DNA from 2 places in the Agrobacterium sp. A3-95 genome. Region 2 is predicted to be linked to the other one. Evidence: riboswitches for the same ligand, from Rfam matches in the RefSeq annotation. Region 2 holds a riboswitch; the other holds the start of a gene.
What was found. A riboswitch is a leader RNA that binds a small molecule or an ion and turns the genes downstream of it on or off. The one in region 2 is predicted to bind cobalamin.
Positions count from the first base shown of each region.

Region 1 (4,097 bases), on a different contig from region 2:
CCTGTGCGGTGCCCTCGTGGCGCGCGGCGAGGCCGCGGCTGTCCTGCCCATGGACGGCTTCCATATGGATAACGGTATTCTGGAAGAACGGGGGCTCTTGCCGCGAAAAGGCGCACCGGAGACCTTCGACGTGCGCGGCTTTCTTGATATCGTCTCCGCAGTTCGTCAGGGCGGGCAGGAAGTTCTTGTCCCGGTTTTTGACCGCTCCCGCGAAATAGCCATTGCCTCCGCTCGCGCCATCGCGCCAGAAACACGCTTGATCCTTGCCGAAGGCAACTATCTGCTGTTGAACGAGGCGCCGTGGACGAAGCTTTCCGGCAGCTTCGATCTTACCGTCTTCGTAGGCCCATCCGTTGCGGTGCTCGAGGAACGCCTGCGGGATAGATGGCAGGGCTATGGTCTCGATGCGACCGAGATTCACGCCAAACTGTTCGAAAATGATCTTCCCAACGGAAAGCGGGTGATTGAGAACTCCCGCCCCGCCGATATTCGCATCGATATCTGGGAATAACCCGCCGCTTCCGTCCGTAGGCGGCATCGAGCATTCACCGTTAAGCCTTTGTTGACCATGTGTTGAATCTTTTTGATCCACAGGGTGGGGCTTTCGCATGTCTAATTATTGACGAAAAAAATTCCTCATATACTATATGTGGTGTTCAAGGTTCTTTCGATTCGCAAGCGTCGGAAGCTAAGACGGGAATTCGGTGCGCAACACCATTATGGTGAAGCAATGCCGAAACTGCCCCCGCAACTGTAAGCGGTGAGCATCGTTCCGATTTGAGCCACTGGCGCTAAAAGCTCCGGGAAGGTGGGAATGGATGTTTTGACCCGCAAGTCAGGAGACCTGCCTTGAGCGAAAACGTCCACGGGCGGGGTGTCCGGAAGGAAGGTGTATGACGCAAATGAATTGCGTGCGCCCTTTTCTGCCCCCTCCAGAACAAGCTTCGGGGTGAAGTCATGCCAGTGCATTTTTATAAGTTTCTACGCTCGTCGGCGTAGGCAGCGATCTTACGCGGCCTCACCCGCGCGCCTCGCCAGAATGACAGAACCATCGCCACCCGCTTGCGATTGCAGGCGGGCAATGTTGAGCCGTGCGTAAAAGCGGCTTCGAAAGAGGAAACAATGACCGTCACCGTTTACAGCAAGCCCGCCTGCGTCCAGTGCACTGCCACCTATCGTGCGCTTGACCGCATCGGTGTCAGCTACGAGATCGTCGATATCTCCGAAGATGCGGATGCCCTCGATCGCGTTCGCGGCCTCGGTTACATGCAGGTTCCCGTGGTCGTTGCCGGCGAACGCCATTGGGCGGGTTTCCGTCCGGACATGATTGGCTCGATCAGCTGAGGAGGCGATGCGATGGGGCTGATCGTCTATTATTCCAGCCGGTCTGAGAACACTCATCGCTTCCTTCAAAAACTGGGGCGACGATTGCTTCGCCTGCCGCTCGGCGCCGAGGAAGACGTTCCTCACGTGTCGGAGCCCTATGTTCTCGTCACCCCCACCTATGGGGGCGGCGGCATGAAAGGAGCGGTACCGAAACCGGTTATCCGGTTTTTGAACGAGCCCTCAAACCGAAATCTCATTCGCGGCGTCATCGCGGCGGGAAATACGAATTTTGGCGCAGCTTTCGCATCCGCCGGAGATATCGTGTCGCGTAAATGCGCGGTGCCGTTTCTCTACCGCTTCGAGCTTCTTGGCACGGAGGAAGATGTCGCCAACGTCAATCATGGATTGGAACGATTTTGGACACGCTGACCTCGAGCGCGGTGCGCAACACGGATGCCAAACAACAAGTAACCGCTGCGCAAAAACACCTGGACGCGGGACTGGACTATCACGCGCTGAACGCGATGCTGAACCTCTACGATGAAAACGGGAAGATCCAGCTCGACAAGGACCGCCTTGCGGCACGGCAATATTTCCTTCAGCACGTCAACCAGAACACGGTGTTTTTCCATAATCTCAGGGAAAAGCTCGATTATCTCGTGACCGAGGGATATTACGAACAGGAGGTGCTGGACCAGTATTCCTTCAATTTCGTCCGTGACCTCTACGACGAGGCCTATGCCAGAAAGTTCCGTTTTCCGACATTTCTCGGCGCCTTCAAATATTATACGTCCTATACGCTGAAGACCTTCGACGGAAAGCGTTACCTGGAGCGTTATGAGGACCGCGTCTGCATGGTGGCGCTGGCTCTGGCGCGTGGCGACGAGCAGCTTGCCCGCGATCTGATGGATGAAATCATTTCCGGCCGCTTCCAGCCGGCGACCCCGACCTTTCTCAACGCTGGCAAGAAAAGCCGCGGTGAGCTGGTTTCGTGTTTTCTGCTGCGTGTGGAAGACAATATGGAAAGCATCGGCCGGTCCATCAATTCAGCATTGCAGCTTTCCAAGCGTGGCGGTGGCGTAGCACTGTCCCTGACCAATATTCGCGAAGCCGGCGCGCCGATCAAACAGATCGAAAACCAGTCCTCTGGCGTGATTCCTGTCATGAAGCTGCTGGAAGATTCGTTCTCCTACGCCAACCAGCTTGGCGCGCGCCAGGGCGCTGGCGCGGTCTATCTGCATGCCCATCACCCCGACATCATGCGTTTCCTCGATACCAAGCGCGAAAACGCCGACGAAAAAATCCGCATCAAAACCCTTTCGCTCGGCGTGGTGATCCCTGATATCACCTTCGAACTCGCGAGAAACAACGAGGATATGTACCTGTTCTCGCCGTATGATGTTGAGCGGGTTTATGGCGTGCCGTTTACCGAGATTTCCGTCAGCGAAAAATATCAGGAAATGGTCGCCGACAGCCGCATCCGCAAGAAGAAGATCAAGGCACGCGAGTTCTTCCAAGTCATCGCAGAAATCCAGTTCGAAAGCGGTTATCCCTATATCATGTTCGAGGATACGGTTAACCGCGCCAATCCGATCGCCGGCCGTATCAGCATGAGCAATCTCTGCTCGGAAATCCTACAGGTCAGCGAGGCGAGCGAGTTCAACGACGATCTCTCTTACAGCCATATGGGCAAGGATATTTCCTGCAATCTCGGCTCGCTCAACATTGCTTCAGCAATGGATTCGGCTGATTTCGGCAAGACGATCGAAACCTCCATCCGGGCGCTGACGGCCGTTTCTGACATGAGCCACATCTCGTCTGTCCCTTCCGTGGAAAAGGGCAATGATGCGAGCCACGCCATCGGGCTTGGTCAGATGAACCTGCATGGCTATCTGGCGCGCGAGCGCATCTTCTACGGCTCCGAAGAAGGCATCGACTTCACCAATATCTATTTCTACACGGTGACCTATCACGCCATCCGCGCCAGCAATCGCCTTGCCACTGAAAGGGGCCAGAGCTTCAAGGGCTTTGAAAACTCCAAATATGCCTCGGGCGACTACTTCGATAAATATACCGACCGGGAATGGCTGCCCGCGACGGAAAAGGTCCGCGACCTTTTTGAGAAAGCCGGCATTTCCATTCCGACACAGGAGGACTGGAAAGCGTTGAAGCAGGCCGTCATGGAGACCGGCCTCTATAACCAGAACCTTCAGGCCGTGCCGCCCACAGGCTCGATCTCCTATATCAACCACTCGACCTCCTCGATCCATCCCATCGTCTCGAAGATTGAAATTCGCAAGGAAGGCAAGATCGGCCGTGTTTATTATCCGGCTTCCTACCTTTCGAACGACAATCTCGAATATTATCAGGATGCCTACGAAATCGGTCCGGAAAAGATCATAGATACCTATGCGGCGGCCACTCAGCATGTCGATCAGGGCCTGTCGCTGACACTGTTCTTCCGCGATACGGCAACGACGCGCGATATCAACCGGGCGCAGATCTACGCCTGGAAAAAAGGCATCAAGACCATCTACTACATCCGTTTGCGCCAGATGGCGCTGGAAGGCACGCAGGTTCAGGGCTGCGTATCCTGCACGCTCTGAATTGAGGGACAAGACAATGAACATTGCCGTAAAACCCGCGTCCCGTATTCGCGCGGTCAACTGGAACCGCATCGAGGATGACAAGGATCTCGAAGTCTGGAATCGCCTGACATCGAATTTCTGGCTACCGGAAAAGGTGCCGCTCTCCAACGATATCCCGTCCTG
Region 1 covers NZ_JBNWDR010000001.1:1,101,687-1,105,783, reverse strand. Annotated here, with positions in the region: gene ACQZ5Y_RS05495 (nucleoside triphosphate hydrolase) at 1-511, shown strand, start outside; cobalamin riboswitch at 643-866, shown strand; gene nrdH (glutaredoxin-like protein NrdH) at 1,123-1,344, shown strand; gene nrdI (class Ib ribonucleoside-diphosphate reductase assembly flavoprotein NrdI) at 1,357-1,755, shown strand; gene nrdE (class 1b ribonucleoside-diphosphate reductase subunit alpha) at 1,743-3,932, shown strand; gene nrdF (class 1b ribonucleoside-diphosphate reductase subunit beta) at 3,949-4,097, shown strand, end outside.
Region 1: linked by a shared signal. The riboswitch ahead of nrdH (glutaredoxin-like protein NrdH) and the one ahead of ACQZ5Y_RS08265 (ABC transporter substrate-binding protein) in region 2 are both predicted to bind cobalamin.

Region 2 (4,097 bases):
ATGGCCGCACCGGCCATCAGCGCGACGAGCAGCAGGGCGAGTGCGGCAAAAGCCAGACCCGCCCTGCCAAGATTGACGGAAAGACCGTTCACTTGGCGAGACCGGCTGTGGAAATCGCCTCGGCCAGCGTTTCAATGCCTTCGATCGTGCGGATGGTCGGGTTCATCGCCTGCGCGTCCATTTCGAAGACATGGGCCGCCTTGACGGCGGGCATGATGCTGGCAACCGGATCGGTAGCAAGGAACTTGAGCTTGACGGCGACGTCATCGGCGGGGAAACGCCGGCGGTCCATCTTGCCGGCAACGATCACGGACGGATTTGCCTTGGCGATGGTTTCCCAGCCAACAGTCGGCCATTCCTCATCGCTTTCGATAACGTTCTTCAGCCCGAGCGCGGACATGATGTAACCCGGCGCACCATTGCGGCCCGCCACGTAAGGATCGATATCCAGCTCGGCGCTGGAGAACCAGAAGACTGCTGAAATCTTGCCATTCGCCGAAGCGATCTTGGCGCGGGCGGCTTCCTCACGCTTTTTCAGGTCGGCAACGACTTCCTCGCCGCGATCCTGCACGTTGAAAATTTTCGCAAGGTCGCGGACCTCCTGGTAGATCAGGTCCATGGTGAAAACGGACTTGCGCACGCCGTCGCCGCCGCCGGAATTGTCCTTGCCCATGCAATCGGCAGGGGAGGTATAAACGGGAATACCGAGTTCGGCGAATTGCTCCGGTGTTCCGACAACGCCTTCGGGACCGATCTGCCACTGGAACTGCGTCGTCACGAGGTCCGGCCTCTTGCCAACCACCGCCTCGAAGCTCGGATCATTGTCGGCAAGCCGCTCCACCTTGGCATTGGCGTCTTCGTAACCCTTCAGAACCGGGCCGATCCACAGCGCCGTGCCTACCACCTGGTCGGCCACGCCGAGCAGATAGAGAACCTCGGTCGTGCTCTGGCCGACCGATACTGTGCGGGCGGGCGCCTGCTTGAAGGTGATTTCGTGGCCGCAGCTATTGATCGTCAGCGGATAGGTGGTTTCGGCAGCCTGAGCGGCACCGGCGGGCAAGGCCGCTAGTGCGACAGCCAGAAGACCGGCGGAAACCGGCAGGCGTTTGAAATGAAACATATGTTCTCCAGTCTAAATAAAGTGGCGTGATCCGCAGGCCGCGCGTCAAAACGCGTAGTGACAGAGCGACAACAAGTGTGGAGATGGAGAACGGGACTCTAAATACGTTTCCGCGGACGGAAAGGTCATAATCAGCTCCTCTTCCGGGCATCCCCGCCCGTAACGATGGTCAATATTATGACGGCAGGTCTCCTGGCTCGCGAATATGCGCCGTTCATCTGCCTTCCCGCACCTTGAAGGGTGCAGTGGCATGACGCTTTTCAGGCGTCACGAGGATGAGCGGCAATCCGCTTACAGTTGCGGGGGCAGCCACGGCATTGGGCGATAGAAATCACCCGCACCATGTTCCCTATTAATCCCTTTGCCCTTCGGCTTCAGGAACCGTCGCTTTCTGACATAAGGGGCAAGCGCCGGGGCGTCAATTGCGATAGTGCTGCTGCTCAGCACAAAGACGGACCCGCCAACGCGAAAATTTTTGTAGCGCCGGAAGGCGCCGGTTGCGGCGCGTCTTTGGACATGGTGGTAAGGGTTTCAATCACCACCAGCCCGGATTGCGCAATAAAATCAATAAAGAGACTATTGTCGCTGATGGTGTCGAGACGCACCAGCTCATCGTCCAGATCGGTAAAATGCCGCCTTACAAGCGCAATCGCATCCATGTCCGCACCCGCAACGACCGGACCGATAATGTGGCCCCGCCCTGCCGCACGGCGCAGCGCAAAAGCGGTAAGACGGTCCGCCTCAAACACACCGTAACCCGCATTCTGCGTCAAAAGTCGCTGCAAAACGTTCCGGCGCGAAACGCCAAAAGCCGCCCGGTCTAGTTCCACCACATCAGTCAGATGACCTGCGGATAACGGCTCTATTCGTTGTTTTCTGCCGGGCGGCGGTATCTCGAAAAGGCAATTCGCCCTTCCCCGGAACAGATATACTTTTTCCGTATCACCGGCAAAACCCAACCTTGAAAACAACCGCCGCGACGCTCCCGTCGCGTTCAACCGCAGGGAGACAGTGGGGAATTTTGCGACAAGTTTCTGCACAAGCCATGGTGCTACGCCATGCCCCTGCAAACGGGGCGAAACAATGACCATGCCAAGCGTCGCAAACCCCTGATCATAGGGAAAGAGCATCGCGGTTGCGACAACACGGTCGATCTCATCGAGCGCGGCGAGACCCACGCCGCATTGCCGCAGAAAACACCATTCATTCGCGTGATATCGCCATCCGACGGCCATGGAGAGTGCATGCAGATGATCGGCATCCACGTCCGCGATATCCACGGTCCGCAGCTCGAAACTATCGACTTTGAGCAGGTCCATAACCAACGGCCCTCATCCCCTACGGCTCACAACCTTCATTCGGTCCCGGCCTAGCCCACGACATCCGACGGTAGCCGGTTACGCCAGCACGAATTTTCTGAAAGCACTGGAAGGTCACAACAATCTACCGAAATCATTCGCATTTCAGCAGATAAACGTCGCAGTCCATTCTAAGCTTTCGGGATGACAATCCGGTCAGCGGAGACGACCATTGAACGCAATCGAAATCCTTGAGCGTCTCGTCGGTTTCCCGTCGGTCGTTGGAACCGCCAATGGCGATATTGCCGGCTGGATCGCCGATTATCTTGAAAGCCACGGCGCGAAAGTATCGCTGCTTGCGGGACCGGAGGGCGACCGCGCCAATCTCTTCGCCACCTTCGGCCCGGCCGATCGCGCCGGCTATGTTTTGTCCGGCCATATGGATGTCGTACCCGCCAGCGAGCCGGAATGGTCTTCCGATCCCTTTACACTGCGGGCGGAAAATGATCGTCTCTACGGGCGCGGAACCACCGACATGAAGGGTTTTCTGGCCACGGTTCTCGCCGCAGCGCCTGCATTTTCGCACATGGCGCTGAAACGTCCCGTGCATATCGCCTTTTCCTATGACGAGGAGGCGGGTTGCCGTGGCGTTCCGCATCTTCTCGCCAGATTGCCTGAACTGTGCGCCGCACCGGCGGGCGCAATTATCGGCGAACCGAGCAATATGCGGGCGGTTCGTGCACACAAGGGCAAAGCAGCAGCTCGCATTACCATCCGTGGCCGTTCCGGCCATTCGTCCCGCCCTGATCAGGGGGTGAATGCCATTCACCTGATGACCGGCATCATGGCAAAGGCCGTGGAGACGGCATATGAGCTGACGAAAGGCCCCTTTGAAGCGACTTTCGAGCCACCCTATTCCTCGCTGCAGATCGGCACGATGAAGGGCGGCCAGGCGATCAACATCATCCCCGATTTCTCGGCCATCGAGCTGGAAGCACGGGCGATTTCCGGCATATCGCCGCTTGAACTGCTCGGGCCGGTTCGCGCAAGCGTCGAGGCTCTTGCAGCAAAGGGTGTCGATATCGAATGGACGCCTATGAGCGATTATCCGGCGCTTTCGCTTGCAGCCAATGCTCCGCTTGTTCTGCTTCTGGAGGAATTGACCGGCACCCCCTGTCTCGCCGCCGTCAGCTACGGCACGGAGGCGGGGCTGTTCCAGGCGGCAGGCATCGACGCCATCATCTGCGGACCAGGAGATATCGGCCGCGCCCACAAGCCGGACGAGTTCATAACGACGGGCGAACTTTCGGCCTGCCAGTCGATGCTGGAAACACTCGCAAGCCGCTGTGCGGCTTGAACCTTCGGGAAGCATAGATTTCAGATGACGTTTCTCTTCAATTCCGACGCCAAGCGCGGCGAGATTTTCCGGCAGGCTCTAGCTGCAGAACTGCCTGATCTGCCGTTTTCGATGGATGCATCAACCGTCAATCCCGATGCAGTCCGTTACCTCATCACCTGGACGGTACCACAGGACATTGCCCGGTATCGCAATCTCGAAGTCCTGTTTTCGATTGGCGCGGGTGTCGACCAGTTTCACATCGAGGCGATCCCTGAGACGGTAAAGGTCGTACGCATGGTGGATGAGGGCATCATCCGCATGATGCAGGAATATATCTGCC
Region 2 covers NZ_JBNWDR010000002.1:575,996-580,092, reverse strand. Annotated here, with positions in the region: gene ACQZ5Y_RS08270 (iron chelate uptake ABC transporter family permease subunit) at 1-92, opposite strand, end outside; gene ACQZ5Y_RS08265 (ABC transporter substrate-binding protein) at 89-1,120, opposite strand; cobalamin riboswitch at 1,286-1,521, opposite strand; gene ACQZ5Y_RS08260 (GNAT family N-acetyltransferase) at 1,561-2,439, opposite strand; gene argE (acetylornithine deacetylase) at 2,651-3,775, shown strand; gene ACQZ5Y_RS08250 (2-hydroxyacid dehydrogenase) at 3,800-4,097, shown strand, end outside.